One region of the Vibrio sp. DW001 genome, then DNA from elsewhere that is predicted to be linked to it. Evidence: riboswitches for the same ligand, from Rfam matches in the RefSeq annotation. Region 1 holds a riboswitch; the other holds the start of a gene.
The links. A riboswitch is a leader RNA that binds a small molecule or an ion and turns the genes downstream of it on or off. The one in region 1 is predicted to bind thiamine pyrophosphate.
Positions count from the first base shown of each region.

Region 2: another riboswitch for thiamine pyrophosphate. It lies ahead of thiB (thiamine ABC transporter substrate binding subunit); the one in region 1 lies ahead of thiD (bifunctional hydroxymethylpyrimidine kinase/phosphomethylpyrimidine kinase).

Region 1 is NZ_CP091975.1:2,928,535-2,937,644, forward strand. It holds gene metN (methionine ABC transporter ATP-binding protein MetN) at 1-775, shown strand, start outside; gene L3V77_RS13390 (methionine ABC transporter permease) at 765-1,442, shown strand; gene L3V77_RS13395 (MetQ/NlpA family lipoprotein) at 1,474-2,283, shown strand; gene L3V77_RS13400 (alpha/beta fold hydrolase) at 2,367-4,154, opposite strand; TPP riboswitch at 4,299-4,409, shown strand; gene thiD (bifunctional hydroxymethylpyrimidine kinase/phosphomethylpyrimidine kinase) at 4,491-5,381, shown strand; gene L3V77_RS13410 (ABC transporter ATP-binding protein) at 5,374-6,132, shown strand; gene L3V77_RS13415 (ABC transporter permease) at 6,119-6,919, shown strand; gene L3V77_RS13420 (ABC transporter substrate-binding protein) at 6,950-7,915, shown strand; gene tenA (thiaminase II) at 7,931-8,596, shown strand; gene thiM (hydroxyethylthiazole kinase) at 8,612-9,110, shown strand, end outside.
Region 2 is NZ_CP091975.1:338,968-348,077, reverse strand. It holds gene thiP (thiamine/thiamine pyrophosphate ABC transporter permease ThiP) at 1-1,426, opposite strand, end outside; gene thiB (thiamine ABC transporter substrate binding subunit) at 1,513-2,496, opposite strand; TPP riboswitch at 2,543-2,669, opposite strand; gene L3V77_RS01710 (flavin prenyltransferase UbiX) at 2,745-3,362, opposite strand; gene mpl (UDP-N-acetylmuramate:L-alanyl-gamma-D-glutamyl-meso-diaminopimelate ligase) at 3,412-4,773, opposite strand; gene fbp (class 1 fructose-bisphosphatase) at 5,035-6,048, shown strand; gene L3V77_RS01695 (gamma-glutamylcyclotransferase) at 6,131-6,481, opposite strand; gene L3V77_RS01690 (translocation/assembly module TamB domain-containing protein) at 6,492-9,110, opposite strand, start outside.

The DNA of each region.
Region 1 (9,110 bases):
ATTTCAACACTTTAACTTGCTCTCTTCTCGCACTGTTTTTAATAATATTGCCCTTCCTCTAGAGCTTGCAGGCATAAGCAAAGAGAAAATAAACGCCAAAGTTTCCGAGTTACTATCTTTGGTGGGACTAGAGGATAAGCGAGACACCTATCCAGCCAATCTAAGTGGTGGTCAAAAACAACGTGTCGCCATAGCAAGAGCGTTAGCATCTGACCCTAAAGTCTTGCTATGTGACGAAGCCACCAGCGCGTTAGACCCAGCAACTACACAATCAATTCTTGAATTACTGAAAGAGATCAACCGTAAACTGAACATAACGATTCTACTCATTACTCACGAAATGGACGTTGTTAAAGGCATATGTCATCAAGTCGCTATCATAGGAGACGGTGAACTTGTCGAAAAAGGCACGGTTGGTGAAATTTTTGCTCACCCGAAAACAGAACTTGCGCACAGTTTTATTCGCTCTACGTTAGACCTCTCTATTCCAGAGGATTACCAATCTAGGCTACAGCCAGATCGTATTGACGGAACGCATCCGCTCGTCAGGCTTGAATTTACTGGAGAGACAGTAGATGCCCCGGTTATGAGCCAGATTTCTCGTCAGTTTAATATCGATGTCAGTATCTTAAGTTCCGACCTAGATTACGCAGGTGGTGTTAAGTTCGGAATGATGGTCGCTGAGTTATTTGGCTCAGAAGAAGATGACAATGCAGCGATTAAATTTTTAGAAGAACACAAAGTTAAAGTAGAGGTGCTTGGTTATGTCCTTTGATTCTATTACTCAATGGTTAAGCTTCAATAGTGGTCTATTATTGGGCGCCACAGGTGAAACGCTCTATATGGTTGCCGTTTCTGGATTAGTCGGATTTGCAGTAGGTATTCCGTTAGGTGTTATCTTACACATCACCAAAAAAGGCGGGCTTGCGGAAAACACCAAATTAAATGGTGGCTTAGGCGCTGTTGTGAATATTGGCCGCTCAGTACCATTTCTAGTCCTAATGGTCGCTATCATCCCAGTAACAAAGCTTTTAGTTGGTACGTTTATCGGCACAACAGCCGCCATCGTTCCTCTGACCATAGGTGCGATCCCCTTTGTTGCCCGTCTAATTGAAGGCGCATTACTTGAAGTCCCGGGTGGCCTTGTAGAGGCCGCACAATCTATGGGAGCAACACCCATGCAAATCATTACTAAGGTACTGCTTCCTGAAGCTCTGCCTACCATAATCAATGCAGTCACTATCACTTTAGTCACACTAGTAAGCTACTCAGCCATGGCGGGTACTGTTGGTGGTGGAGGTCTAGGTGACGTCGCCATCCGCTACGGCTTTCATCGATATGATGTTGTCATCATGGCGGTCACCGTGGTGATGTTGATAGTACTGGTTCAAATAATTCAATCGATAGGTGATACATTCGTCCGTCGTGTAGACCACAGATAATAATAATCACAACAAACTAAGGAGAGGTAACATGAAATTTAATCTTAAGAATTTACTCATAACAGCAACAGCGGCATCAGCTCTGGTATTGGCAGGCTGCGGTGACAAAGAAGTGGATAGCAACAAAATAAAAATCGGTGTAATGGCAGGTGCAGAAGCTCAAGTAGCTGAAGTAGCGGCAAAAGTAGCAAAAGAGAAATACAATTTAGATGTTGAACTCGTCACGTTCACTGATTATGTTACGCCAAATGCTGCACTTGATGATGGTTCTGTAGATATCAATGCGTTCCAGCACAAACCTTATCTTGATCAACAGATTGCTGACCGTGGCTACAAACTTGCTATCGCTGGTAACTCGTTTGTTTATCCTATTGCTGGTTACTCTAAGCAGGTGACATCCGTTGACCAGATCGCTGATGGCTCACGTATCGCGGTCCCTAACGACCCAACTAACCTAGGTCGTTCATTGCTACTTCTTGAGCAACAAGGGTTGCTTAAACTACGTGCCGATACTGGCCTTTCTGGCACCATTCGCGATATCGTAGAGAATCCTAAAAACATCACTATCGTAGAGCTAGATGCAGCGCAACTTCCTCGCTCACTTGACGATGTTGCACTATCAATAATCAACACGACCTATGCGAGCAGCATCGATCTAACACCAGAGAAAGACGGCATATTCGTAGAGGACAAAAAGTCTCCATACGTTAACCTGATTGTGGCTCGTACTGACAATGTCGATTCAGAAAAAGTACAAAACTTCGTAAAAGCGTACCAAACAGATGAAGTCTATAAAGCTGCATCTGAGATCTTTAAAGGTGGTGTAGTTAAGGGTTGGTAATAACCACTTTTCATTACCGTTTTAGACTCGATTAATAAAAAGCCGAATGATGCATCACATCAGTTCGGCTTTTTATTTGCTCGTCATTTAGCCCGCATTCTATCGCCATACTCCTTTGCCACAGATTTTAAAATATCACTCCAGCGATGATAGACGAGTAAATGACCAAGATTTTCAAATTCATGGAATTTTGAATTACTTAGGCTACGGTGAAACTTTCGTGCCAATTGAACGGGAACATGTTGGTCCAAACTGCCATGCCATATCGTTACTGGTGAAACGATATTTTCAAAATCAATGTTCCATAGACGACTCAAAATGACCAAATCTTCACAAAAGGCATTTGGTCCTTGCCGCATCGCTTCTCTGAACGCCAATAAAAAATTATCGGTGACTTCTGTTTCCGACAATGCCGCCGCGTCGCTCTCACACAAATGTTGATAAACCTGATCAAAATACAACTCGTGATCCTTCATCAAATTATTGGTGATAATCTTTAAAAGGGGATGCAGTACCGATGGGGCTCTCATCGCAATTTGCGCCAAGAACTTATTACTGGATTTTACACCATGGAAAAGATTGATTGGTTGGTAAGGGGTGACAGTACTAACAATCGTCGTATGCACTATCCGTTCTTTTAATATGGACGCAGCCGCCAAGGCATAAGGCCCTCCACCACAAAATCCCATAAGAGAAAATCGGTCCAAATTAAGAAAGTCCGCCAATGTATCTACGTCACGTGCAATACTCGCCAAAGTACGGTTTGGATCGGAAGTTGATAAGCCAAACCCTGGACGGTCGATGGTAATTAAGCGAATGTTATGGTCAAAAAGAGTCCGATTGTTTGGGTGTTGCTGCAGTCTTGACCCCGTACTCGGTGGAAACAAGATAACCGGAATACCACTTTTTCTGCCTATATCACTGAATCCTAACTGCCTCTCATCACTGACTTTATAGACTTGATGATAGCGCGCGGTTTCAAAAATAAGCTTGGATTTTAACGAACTGACAGTGTCCCGAGTTTCCGCTGTAGGATTCATCAAAATCAGCTTCATTAACTCACTTTGTCGGTGGCAATCTGTTTTTTGGAAGACCGATTTTAACTGAGTCCGAATGGTATTGATCGAAACACCGTGACTGTCGCTAATCTCATTCAACGTTTTATTATGCGCCAGTTTTTCGACCAGTCTCTGCTCCGCTTTCGTTAAGTCGTAGCGCTGACAGAACGCGGTTAGATTGGGTTTTACATCCACGTTTTGATTTGCGAAAAGAACCAATATATTGCTGCCAAGTTGATATTGGTCATCTATCCGAGACAAACTGATACTCACTGGATTGGTTTGAAAACTGTCACGCAGGCGCATTGTGGTTTCGCGTTCCTCCCCTTTTAGGTCAGTCAGTTCAAACAATAATTTATTGAACCATTGTTGTTGGGAGTTGAGCGAAAATAAAACATTACCATCCTCTATTTTTACTAAATCTGTGGTCTTCAGAAAGTCGAGTGCAAGTTGGTTCTGTTGCACCAACGCCCCACTACCAGTAATGACAAATGCAGGCAAAGGTAAGAAGTCGAACAGGCTCAATTGCAAATGTTGGTGCTCATCATTATCTTTCATTCGATTACTAATGGCCGCACTTCGCTCTAGGTGTTCAACGATAGTAGAAACCTGAGAAAGACTTCTATACCTTTCCACCTCCCGCATTGATAACCGTTGATTTACTTGCGCGGTTGCACTCACCACAAGTTCCGCTTCCAGTGGTGGAAGGGTTGATGCTATCTGTTCCAACAAAACAGGCCATTGGGTCGGATCCAATGCAGTATCATAGATCTGCGCAACCAATTCTGGCGAAATTTGACCGTTGGCATCCATTCTAGAGTTCTCTATGCAATAGTGAGCTTATCGTTCCAGCAACCATAGTATCGACCTGTTCAGTTGCAAACATTGACGAGAGTCATTGCGTAGCGCTTTTCGTTACCCAATGAATTTGCTACACTCTTTCGGCAAACATATTTTAGATATTAGTCGGGGAGCGATGGGCCATAACCCAAAGCTGAGACCATTTCGATGGGACCCGTTGAACCTGATGCAGTTAACACTGACGTAGGGAACTGATAGCCATGCCAAAATAAGGTTGTCTACACCCCGTAGCATACCTCTTCCATCTGGCTGCTGTTATTCCTTTACGATTACGTTTAGGAACCAAACATGACAGTAAAGAACACAACACCGATTGTACTTACCATTGCCGGTTCAGATAGTGGTGGCGGTGCAGGTATTCAAGCGGATATCAAAGCCATCTCAGCGACAGGCAGTTATGCTTGCTCCGTTATTACAGCCCTTACCGCACAAAATACCCAAGGTGTCACTGGCATCTTCCCCATCTCGTCTGAATTTGTAGAACAACAGATGGACGCTGTATTTTCCGACCTCACTATCCAAGCCGTAAAAATCGGTATGTTGAGCGACGTTAACATTATAAAAACCGTCGCCAGAAAACTCCGCCAATATAAGCCTAAACACCTTGTCATCGATCCTGTAATGGTCGCGACTAGTGGCGACTTACTGCTCGAAAGCTCAGCCATCAGCACCTTAAAAGCCGTTCTATTACCCTTAGCCACGATGATTACACCTAATCTTCCGGAAGCCGCCGCCTTAACCGGCGAATCGGCACCTAAAACTGAAGCCGAAATGAATGCTCTCATTGTAAAACTTAGGCAATTAGATACGCGAACTATCTTACTTAAAGGTGGGCATCTGGACTCTTCCGATAACAGTACCGATCTATTTATCACTAAAGAACATGTCGAACGCCTATCGACAACCAGAATTAAAACACAAAACACCCACGGAACAGGCTGTACGCTTTCGTCAGCGATAGCCAGCTATCTTGCGCAGGGCTATTCGCTAAAAGAAGCCGTTCAACTTGGCAAATACTATATTACTCAAGCAATCTCTCACGCTGATAAGTTAGATATTGGTCACGGTCACGGCCCTGTTCATCACTTTTTTCCGGGACATCAATTAGTGCAAGACTATTATTCGTTTCCAACTCAAACCGAAAATGAACAATCGAATGGTGACATTGAGTATGACTAATTCTGTACTCATTGAACTGAAAAATGCCTCGTTAGGCTACAAAGATAGCCAACAACCCATCCTTTCTGACTTAAACATGCAGATCTCAAAACAGCGATGGACCGCTATTTTGGGTAGAAGTGGTTGTGGAAAAACCACCTTGCTTCGCTTTCTGGCTGGTCTCTTAAATGAGGATCTTGACTGGCAAGGTGACATGAGAAGCAGCCTTAACGGTGAGTCACACCAACATGTCGCCTATATGGCACAACAAGATTTACTCATGCCATGGCTCAATGTCATGGATAACGTCTGTTTAAGCTTTAAATTTGGCAGCCTCATCTTGTCAGAAAAAGATAAACAAAAGGCCATCCAACTTATCGGTCAGGTTGGACTATTGAACCAGCGCCATCAGTTCCCTAATCAGCTTTCTGGAGGAATGCGTCAACGAGTCGCTCTTGCTAGAACGTTAATGCAGGATAAACCTTTGGTATTAATGGATGAGCCTTTTTCAGCATTGGATGCGGTGACTCGTTACCAACTTCAAAATCTCTCAGCCACACTTTTACAGAACAAAACTGTGGTGCTAATTACGCACGACCCTCAAGAAGCGCTGCGATTAGCTGACCACATCTATCTCATGTTGGGCAGTCCATCTCAAACGCACTCTTTTCCTGTTCCCAATGGCGATACACCTCGGTCCTTGAATGGGGAAATAGCAGAATTACAACAGAAATTAATAGAGCAATTGGAGCGAGATCATGTTGGACATTAACGTATTGAACGCCACTTCTGAACCTCATATAGCGAAAAAGAAGAAAACAATACACCCTTTGCTTCAGGGTATTCTGACCGCTTGTCTATTGTTTGGATTATGGCAGTTGATTGTTGTGGTGTTTGCATTCCCTCCTTTTATCTTGCCGTCGCCTCACGCCGTCATGATGAAACTTATACTAAGAATCGACGTGTTGCTCTTCCATACATGGATAACCACTCAAGAAATAATACTTGGGTTAGTTTTAGGCCTCACTATGGGGTTGTTTTTTGCTTTACAGATGCTTCTATTCGAACCGCTGAAACGCTGGCTATTGCCTATCCTAATTGCTAGTCAAGCCATACCGGTATTTGCTATTGCTCCAATATTAATGCTGTGGCTCGGTTATGGAATCGCATCTAAAGTGGTCATGGCAGCACTCATTATTTTCTTCCCTGTGACGACATGTTGTTACGACGGACTGCGCTCCACCCCTAACGGTTATCTTGACCTTGCTAAAACCATGTCAGCATCTAAATGGCAGACATTAAGGCACGTCCGCCTCCCAGCCGCATTACCAGCCCTTGCTTCAGGCATTCGGGTTGCCGTCGTCGTTGCCCCAATCGGCGCGGTAGTTGGTGAATGGGTAGGTTCCAGTGCTGGACTGGGGTATTTAATGCTGCAAGCTAACGCACGAATGATGATCGATGAGATGTTTGCCGCATTGTTTATTTTAGCCCTATTTTCTATCGCCCTATATTTCATCACAGACAGATTACTCAAACGAGCTATCCATTGGCAGCTCTAACCTAAACCCATCAATACTTAAGGAAAAATAATGCATTCCCAAACCCGAACAGGTTCTATCGCAATAAAAGGATGGTTGGCTCTTTTACTTTCTGGCCTTTCTCTCAATGCAAGCGCAGAGCAAAAGAGTGTTACGTTAATGCTGGACTGGTTCGTGAATCCTAACCATGGTCCTATCGTCATAGCGCAAGAAAAAGGTTACTTCAATGACCAAGGGCTTAACGTTGTGATTCAAGAGCCCGCCGACCCAAGTATGCCGGCTAAGCTTGTCGCTGCAAATAAAATCGATTTGGCTATCTCCTATCAAACCAGCTTAACCATTGATGTCGCTGAGAACCTTCCTCTCATTCGCGCTTCTACTCTCATCGCGACACCACTCAATACCTTGATGGTTTTAGACAATGGCAAGATACATTCCCTTGCTGATTTAAAAGGTAAAAAAATAGGCATCGCTATTGCCGGCAATGAAGAAGCAACCGTAGGAACCATGCTCGAATCAGCGGGTATTACCTTCGATGATGTGGAGATAATCAACGTTGGTTGGGCACTTTCGTCTTCTTTAGCATCTGGGAAAGTTGATGCAATCTGGGGAGGTTTACGCAATTTTGAGTCAAATCAACTCGCAATTGAAGGTTATAAAGCTAAGGCTTTTTATCCTGAAGAACATGGCGTCCCTGCCTACGATGAACTTGTTGTTGTAGCCAACGCAAATCATTATGACGCCGATGCTATCCGTCGATTTAATAAAGCGATAGAGAAAGCCACTATATACATTATTAACCACCCGCAAGACGCATGGATAGAGTTTGCCGCTTACTCACCAGACACATTAAACAACGAACTAAACAAACGAGCTTGGCGTGATACGCTGACACGATTTGACCTTAGGCCCGCAGCCGTTGATCTGGAACGTTACGACCAGTTCACTCAGTTTCTATATAACAACAAAATCATTCGCTCAAAACCTAAAGCATCTGATTTTGTACCAACGTTGTAATACGAAGGAAATAGGATGAAGCATCAAGATCTTATCAACGCATGCATAGATGAATGGCAAGCCTACACCGGCCATTCATTCGTTAAACAACTCGCGACTGGCAAGCTTAATGAACACGCTTACTTACATTATCTTAAACAAGATTTTCTATTCCTAAAGCATTATGCGCGAGCCTATGCGATGGCAATCTACAAAGCTCGAACATTAGCGGAAATGCGCATGGCACTGCCAAGTGTGCAAGCTCTACTGGACAGCGAGATCTCGCATCATGTTACCTACTGCCAAAAGTGGGGGCTTAGTGAAGCGGATATGGAAGCAGAACCAGAAGCGTTCAGTACGGTCGCGTACACACGTTACGTTTTGGACACTGGAATGTCAGGGAACCTAATCGACCTTTATGTAGCCTTAGCACCTTGCTCTTTAGGTTATGCCGACATCGGGAAGAACCTTTTGTACAGTGCCGATACTGAAACGAACAACAACCCGTATCTGAACTGGATAGCTCTTTATGGCGGTGATGAGTTTCAGTCCGGTGCGAACACCAGTGCAAATCAATTGGATGAATTACTCGCTGAAATAACGCTTGAGAGTGAACGGGGGCAGCAGTTGTGTGATGTATTTAAAACAGCAACGCGAATGGAAATTGCATTTTGGCAGCAAGGATTAGACGCTGCGATTTAAACAAAGGATATAGAGATGACAACGATGAACAAGAAAAAACAACAGATAATCAAACAATTAAAGGCTGTTCGGGAACAGAAACCGTTGGTCGTTAATATTACCAACTACGTGGTAATGAACAATACCGCCAATGCTCTTCTCGCCATAGGCGCATCCCCTATTATGGCGCACAGCCAGCAAGAAATGGCGGAAATGATGAGCTTTTCAGGTGCATTGGTTATTAACATCGGCACACTTGATAGTGTGTGGGCTCCGCGTATGGAATTTGCCGTTGAGCAAGCCAATATTAATAATAAAATAGTGGTCCTTGACCCCGTAGGGTGTGGAGCAAGTCAACTAAGAACAGAGACCGCGCGGCGCATTGTTCAAGCGGCTGACAAACTTATTGTGCGAGGTAATGCATCGGAGATCATTGCGTTAGCAGGCGAACAAGCTCAAAGCAAAGGCGTTGATGCCCTAGATTCTAGTGATGCAGCACTAGATAGTGCCCAGTTTTTGGCTAAAGAGTATAAAT
Region 2 (9,110 bases), 1.2 Mb from region 1:
GAGCTATTGCGCTAAGATCACCCATAGAGAGCATGAAACTTATCGCAAATGCTTGCGCTATCGGTTTTTGTAATCCTCTCCATTCTATCAATAAAAATCGACGCCAGCCTTTCATTCCCAAACTCATGGTGAGAAATTGATACTGTTGTAATATCTGAAAGAATGGTTGAGACAATGTCTTAATTACATATGGCAACGCCATCAAACTATTAACAGCAACCACAATAATAAACGCGAGGCTATACACATCGGTTATTTTTCTAAGCAGTAAAAACAGCCCTGTACTAATAACCAAGCCAGGCGTAACGAGAATAATTGTGCCAATAAGTTCGATACCATTTGCATAATTAGAACGGCCCTTACTTCTCCATATTCGACTTGTTTGAAGTATAGCGACACCAATAAACAGAGCGATGACACTCGCCGAACAAGCAATACTTAATGAAGCCTTAACTGCTTGCCAAAATCGGTCATCTTGAAGCACTTGCCACAGTTTTGAATTCAATCCACTCAGTACCACCATCATCAGCGGTGGTAAGACGATAAGTGACGCAAAGGCTATCCAACTGCAGTCCCATAATTTTGCGCGGTTATTGTCTTGGGTAAAGATGATAGAGTGCGGATTGGATTGCATAGTTAAAATATTTGGCTTACTTATTTTTTGTATCGATAGTGATAACAGACCGCACAATAACATCTGCCATATTGCTAATAACGCACCAGCTTGCAAGTCAAAATCAAACTTGATTGCTTGGTATATCGCTAATTCTATTGTCGTTGATTTCGGCCCACCACCCAACGCCATAACGGTAGCAAAACTCGTAAAGCAGAGCATGAATACTAAACCACAAACATGAGGTAACTGTTGTCGTAACCTTGGCCATTCTACCCACTTAAATTTGTACCAATGACTCATACCGAGGTGAGAACAGAGCTTATGTTGTTCTGGAGGGATACCTTCTAAAGAGAGAAGTAATAAACGGCTAGCATAAGGTAAATTAAAGAATACATGCGCGAGTAATATGCCATTTAGGCCATATATTGAAAAGGGTAATTCAACATTCCATTTATTGAGCCACGTCGCCAATAAACCGCTATTTCCATAAATGGCTAACAGACCGAAAACACCCACAAGAACAGGTAAAACAAGTGTGCTTGAAAATAACTTTAATAGAAACGATTTACCCATGAAATCCCGTCTTGATAGCGAATGCGCTACGGGTATAGCTAAACCAACACTAAGCAGTGTTGACAAGAAAGCTTGGTAAAAACTAAATTTGGTGACATGTAGATAGTAAGGGTCAGAGACTACCTGAGTAAGATCGAGATTGGGCGCGTATGAAATAAGCGCTCCAAACGCCGAGGCGACAAAGACCACGATAAACACAGCAATAACAATGCCTAACTTCGGCGTTTTACTCATAATTCAAGACACTCGGACACTTCAATCTCTATTGAAAATTCAGCTTATACCAATCAGGATAATCAATTACAAACATGCCTAATTGAGTATTATTGAACTAAAGCTGATTGCCATTCTCTTATCCAGTTTTTGCGCATTTCCGACACTTCATCAGAAGAGTATGAAAGAGCTTTTTCCGGAACCGTCAGCGTCTCAAAACCTTCAGGCAATGGAACATTCGTCACTGGGTACATCCAGTTACCGGTTGGCATTGCTGATTGAAACTCATTACTTAAAATAAAGCTCATAAACTCGTCAGCGAGCTTAGGTTTTTGGGAACCTTTCACTTTCGCAGCTACTTCAGTTTGCATGTAATGCCCTTCATTAAAAATAGCCGCGGCATATTTTGCATCATTTTCAGCAATTAAATGATAAGCAGGAGAAGTGGTGTAAGAGAGAACAAGGTCCGCTTCTCCCTTTAAAAACATCGAATACGATTCAGACCAGCCTTTCGTCACGGTCACGGTTTTTTTAGACAGCATTTCCCACGCTTTACTAACGTCGTCACCATACACAGACTTCATCCAAAGTAATAAACCTTGTCCGGGTGTAGAAGTACGTGGGTCTTGGTATATCACTTTTAAATCATCACGTTCTTCGACAAGTTCTTTTAAGCTCTTAGGTGGGTTTTGTAGCTTATCTTTGTTATATACAAAAGCAAAATAGCCGTAATCAAAAGGAACAAATGTACTGTCTGACCAACCCTTAGGTAGTGTTGTAACAGAGGTGTCTACGTTGTGTTCTGTTAACAGCCCTGTCTTTTTTGCTTCCGTCATTAAATTCGTATCTAACCCTAAAATGATGTCCGCTTTACTGTTGCTATCTTCTAGACGTAAACGATTAAGAATAGACACCCCATCATCTAATGCGACAAACTCTAAGTCACAACCACATTGAGCTTCAAAGGCTTTTTCAATTTTTGGGCCTGGGCCCCAATCGGCGGCAAAAGAATCATAGGTATATACCGTCAGTTTATCGGCGGCAAAAGTAGAAAATGAAAGGGTTACTGCTAAGGTTGAAATAGTGTATTTCACTGGACGCTCTCCATGTTTTGAGCGGCACAGGCTTGAGGGAGGATTTTGATTTATCCCGCTCAATTCCTACGCCAGTATTATCTGGTTCAGGTGTACGGGTTCTAAGGAAAACTTAATCTCAGCCCAATAGTTGATCATATAAAAATAACTATTGAGCACCCCGATGAGTCGACAGTGATTGTATACGTAATGTAATGAAGATACTAGCCGCGAGAACAGAGGCTTATCCGCCACGCTAACAAGCCAGTTTATCGATTGTCATATCCCCAACGCGCAACGAGTTTTTGCTCAATATCGAGATGATCTAATATTCTTGCCACCATAAAATCCACCAAGTCGTCGATGGTTTTAGGTTGATGATAGAACCCCGGAGCCGCGGGCATAATAGTCACACCCATCTGAGAAAGCTTATGCATATTCTCTAAATGCAATGTGGAAAAAGGGGTTTCTCTAACAACCAATAATAGCTGACCGCGCTCTTTCATAACCACATCTGCCGCTCGTTCTATGAGGTTGTCTGACATGCCATGGGCAATGGCAGCCACACTACCTGCAGAACAGGGACAAACCACCATTTTTTTAGGTGCGGCACTGCCTGAAGCAACAGGAGAAAACCAATCTTCTTTACCACACACTTCTAATCGTTCAGGTTTGCAGTTCAGTTGTTTAATCAGCACCGCTTTGGCCGCTTCAGGACCACTCGGTAACTTTAGGTTGTGTTCGGTTGCCATCACAACACGAGCCGCTGAAGAAATGAGCAGGTAAACTTTATAATCTGCCGCTAGCAGGCATTCTAGCAACCGTAAACCATAAGGTGCACCAGAGGCGCCAGTAAATGCCAAGGTAATTGTTTTGTCTTTAATCATCTACATTCTCTGCATTGTTAAAATGTCCACTATTTCGGTTGGATAACATCTATTTACTCTTAGTCAATCCACCTAACAACCTATCGTGGATATCGTCAAAGCCACCATTACTCATCACGAGTATTTGATCGCCCTCCGCTGCTTCTTGCAAAATTTCAGCAACAAACACGTCTATATTATCACTCACAAAAGTAGGTTGAGCACAGTGTTTGGCAATGTCTTCTACTGACCATTTTAAATTATTTGGCTGATACAGGTATATAGAGTCCGCTTTAGATAACGACGTCGCGAGCGTTTCCTTATGGATACCCATCTTCATCGTTGCTGAGCGAGGTTCCAATACCGCAATTATTTTTTGCTTCCCCACCTTATTACGCAACCCATCCAGTGTCAGTTCTATCGCGGTAGGGTGATGAGCAAAATCGTCATAAACCGTGACACCTGCGACCTCACCTTTTAGTTCAAGGCGCCTTTTGGTATTAATGAACGACGCTAAAGATTCGCAGGCCAGATCCGCAGTAACACCGACATGTCTTGCTGCGGCCACCGCCATCAATGCATTGCTAACATTATGATCTCCAACCAAATCCCACTTCACTGTACCAACTAATTCGCTGCGAAAAAAAACATTAAATTCGCTGCCATCTTTTTCGATTTTCTCTGTTTTCCAGTCACAAGATTCATCTCCGATCAGCTCTTGTTCACTCCAGCAGCCTCTTTCCAGTACATCTTGAAGCGCCATTTCTGATTTAGGAGAGAATATTCGACCATTACTCGGGATTGTTCGTACTAAGTGATGAAATTGTTTCTTAATTGCTTCAAGATCATCAAAAATATCGGCATGATCGAACTCAAGATTATTCATTACTAAGGTGCGAGGGTGGTAGTGAATGAATTTTGACCGTTTATCGAAAAATGCACTGTCATATTCATCAGCCTCAACTACAAAGAACATGCTGTTTCCTAGGCGTGCAGATACCCCAAAATTCCCTAAAACACCACCAACAAGAAAACCTGGCTCGTAACCACAATCCTCAAGTATCCATGACAACATGCTTGCTGTTGTTGTTTTTCCATGAGTGCCAGACACGGCTAATACCCATCTATCATGGAGGAGAAACTCTTTTAACCACTGTGGACCAGACGTATATTTTAGATTGTGATCAAGGACATACTCTACACACGGGTTACCTCTACTCATGGCATTACCAATAACAACGAGATCAGGATTAGATTTTAGTTGTGAGGGGTCAAAACCCTCAATAATTTCTATACCTTGAGATTCCAGTAACGTACTCATGGGTGGATACATATTTGCGTCGCTCCCTGTTACTTTATGCCCCAGCTGACGAGCTAACACCGCCGCGCCCCCCATAAAGGTTCCACAAATCCCCAAAATATGAATGTGCATTTTATTTTTCCTAAGCTTGCCTGTTTGACTGCACTAATGTGATCGATCTATCAGAGAAAAGCAATCATTCGACTCAGTTGCAGATAACATGTGATACGTAGTTGAAACAATTTGTATATCAAATAGTTACTTCATTACCAATAAAAAGTTTAATGCCATACAATTGAGCTTGTTGCAACGAACATATAATAATGAATTAGCGCTATAAGTCATTGTAACGAAAAAGTCCTCTAAATCATCAGAAAACGTTAAGGATATAACATGTCTGAATTTCGCACACTTGGCGAATTTATAGTAGAGAAACAAAGTGACTTCCCCCACGCTAGTGGAGAACTATCTTCATTATTGGCCTCAATTCGACTTGCAGCAAAAATCGTAAACCGTGAAATCAATAAAGCAGGACTTGTTGATATAACTGGCTCGGTTGGTGCTGAAAATATACAGGGTGAAGAACAACAAAAGCTAGATTTATACGCGAATGACAAATTCAAAGCGGCACTCGAGGCTCGTGATCAAGTGTGCGGAGTGGCAAGCGAAGAAGAAGATGAAACCGTTGCATTTAATAAAGAGCTAAACAAAAACGCAAAATATGTGCTCTTAATGGATCCGTTAGATGGATCATCTAATATCGATGTCAATGTTTCCGTCGGTACAATTTTCTCTATTTATCGCCGCGTTTCACCTGTTGGCACGCCACCAACGCAAGAAGACTTTTTACAACCGGGTGAAAAACAAGTTGCCGCAGGTTATGTAATATATGGTTCATCAACGATGTTGGTGTACACAACGGGTAATGGTGTGCATGGTTTTACCTATGACCCTTCCATCGGTTCTTTCTGCTTATCTCATGAAAGTTTAATCACTCCTGAAACTGGCTCTATTTATTCTATCAACGAAGGCAACTATATTCGTTTCCCACAAGGGGTTAAAAAGTATATAAAATATTGTCAAGAGAGTGTACCTGAAGAGAATCGGCCTTATACTTCGCGCTATATTGGTTCGTTGGTTGCTGATTTTCATAGAAACTTACTAAAAGGCGGAATCTACTTATATCCGAGCACAGAAAGTCATCCTAATGGTAAACTTCGCCTTCTTTATGAATGTAATCCTATGGCATTCATCATTGAACAGGCCGGTGGCATAGCGTCTGACGGCAAAAATCGCATCATGGAGCTGAAACCAACCGAGTTACACCAACGTGTGCCTTTCTTTGTTGGATCGAAAGCGATGGTCAATAAAGTGGAACAGTTTATTGAGCAGTATCCCAACGAATAACGGTTTATCTTCATAAGAAAAGCCGCTTTTCGTCAAAAATAAGCGGCTTTTTTTACCTTATCGACACAAATACCTTCTAAAATTACTTATTTCGATACAACCAGTTGCCCGATGTTATCGCTTCATCAAGTGGACTCACTTCTTGATAAAGATAAATCCACGCCGATCCATAAGGCGTATCTATAGGGTCTCGTCTATAGTCAATTGGAACATTTTCGAGACGATCTAATCGCTGTAGTACATCATCATCAACGCTATACACTTCACCTAACACCTTACAATTGCCCTGCGTAACGCCTGGATAGGAGCCGTAATTGAACAATTGATAGTTCGGTTCGGTTTCAAAAAAACCAAGGTACTCACTATCACTGAGTACGTGATGATTAGATTCACCTTTACGCAACGTTCCGTAAACAAAAACCAGATGTCGCATGTATTACTCCCTAATCAAATTCAAATTGATATAACAGATCAACTGCACTATCCATTCCTGACACCGCTTCCAAATATAAATCCGTGACTAATTTATACCTAACCGTGAATTCTCCAAATGAATCAAATATACCAACTCCATATTTCACTTGTAGTTCTGGAGTCAGATAGCCACTGACCGTCACCTGAGATTCTTCTCCTGACCCAGCGGTGTCCAACTGCAGATCAGACACGCCAAAGGTTTCACCGATTTGTCCTACTAACTGTCCACTCTTAGCCAAACTTAGGCCAATTAGAGCCGTTGTCATGCTACTCCCACCAGCTGCGCCATCAAGATCCTGTCCTCTCAATAGGTAGGACAAAGCATTCTGTTGCGGCATAGATGGTTTAGAGTAGACCTCGATTGCTGGCTCGTTTGCCGGGCCAGTTACTCGAATACCCGCCACAACATCATCTTGCGTGTTGTCTGGGTTTCGTACCGCATCAATAGCAAGATAAGGTTGATCTGGCGGTCCATTCATCAACACTTTCCCTTCAACAATGATTAAGTCTTGTCCAAAAGATCGATAAGCGCCATTGACGACCTCTATCTCTCCAACAATAAATGGTCCTTTGTCTTTTTGGGTTACATTCAGTTTGCCGACGAGTTCGCCCTTTAAACCAAAAGCCGCCAATTTAAAGTCATCGCCAATATGGATATTTACGTTTGTTTCCACTTCGATAGGAAGCGCTGTACTTCCTTCTTCAGGCTGAAGGTTTTTATTCAGAATTACTTCATCGGAAGAGACACCTATCGCACTAGGCGGCAGTTCTTCAACCGTAATATTTCCCCAGGGTAGATAAATATCGCCTTCAATAATTGCTCGTTTAGGGGTAATGGCGATCTGCATGTCTGGTTTTATTTTTACTTGAACGATCGGTGGAAGAGTGACATTCAGTTCTTCGGCAAACACTTTCACATTGGTCGACCAAGCGGATAAATCTTCCCAGTTTGCGTCTCCATCAAGTTGTAGCACACCATCAGGTGTTTCGATATCCGCATTTAGTCGCGCATTGTAGCCAGAGAAATCGATGGCAATGGTCCCATTATTAACCTCAACAGGCGCAATATCACCCTGTGCAATAATCTCATCGATGATAAATTTGCCATTAACTTTTGGATGCTTAACTGGACCTGAAATTCTTATATCAGAATTTATATCCGCATTGACCTTGCTGTACTCTCCCACCAAAGGCTGAATCATATCTAAATTGATGTTATCTAAAATAACCTGAGCATCCAGTCCCTGATGTGTGGCTTGAACATCAGGGACTTTCAGGTTTCCTTTGATATCCCCATTGTCTGCAAGATCAAAAAGCCAATCGACCGAAAGACTATCTTTGTGTAACTGAGCATTAAGCACAATAGATTCCCAAGCTAATACTATGGGTTGTTCTATCTGTTGTGTTAGCTTTCCTTTAGGTAATGAGACCTTAAATTCAGCATCTAGCTTTTTATTTGGCGCCCAACTTGCCCATGCTTCAGCATTGAATTCCCCATCAATATTGGTCCCTTTAGGGATAAACATATCAAGCTGACTAAACACAAAATTTTGAACTTCAAGATGCGCTTCACCAGACTGTCCCGCAACAAGGTCTTTGCTTAAACAAACCTCCGAGTTAGCTTGTGTCCAGCAATGGGCTTGGACATTGGCAACCTGGCTATCGACAAGAAAACTAACCGCAACAGGATGGTCTAAAATCCATGGACCTTGTACTGTAGATAGTTCCGCTTTATCTAGTGTCCCCTTCCAAGCTAATTCGGGCTTTTCATGCAAACCACCAGCAATATGAATATTCGCTTTTAGTAAATCAGACAGCACATCAAGGCTAAGTTGGTGTTTTTTTTGCGAACCAGAAAACGAAAGATCAATCGAGTCTATGGTCTTATTTTCATATACAACGTTACTTATCTTAAGGTCAAGCTCGCCAGCAGGTGCTGGTAATGGTGCTAAATCACTGGACAGAGTAATATTAGAAATAGTCGCAATATCTAGATACGCGATTTTTTCTGCTGAAAGATCGGTACGAATTTCAGGTGTCTTAAGTTCACCACGTAATGCAATTTGACCATTAACACTGCCTTTAAAGTCAGGAAGTGATTTTTCAATATCAGGAAAATTAATACTTGTATCCATCGCCCACTTTTTGTCTAGTTGTCCTGAAATATTTAGTCCATTTGGCCCATGCTTGACGACAAGTCCACTTGTCATCACTTTGAGATCACCTGTTCCCTTTTCATCGCTCGCGAGTAACTCACCTTCAATAGTAAGAGGGTATTCTCTAATTATCCCTTCAATATCCAAAAGAGGTAATTCAACCTGCCACCCACCTGAATCAAATAACTCTCCAGTGGTCGTTAGCGATCCGTTAACGACACCTTCTGCTTGTTCCCACTCTAATCCAGGTTGAATATTTGACAAGCCCAATTGGGCTTGCCAATTAACCGGGGATTGCCAGTTTGCCATTACTTGACCAGAAACCTCCCCGCCGAGTGTTTTAAGTAGAATAGATTCAAGTTCCACTCGTTCTAAATTGCCTTCCCCTTTTACTGTAAGGTCGAGAGGTGGGATGCCTTTTCCGTCGGCAAT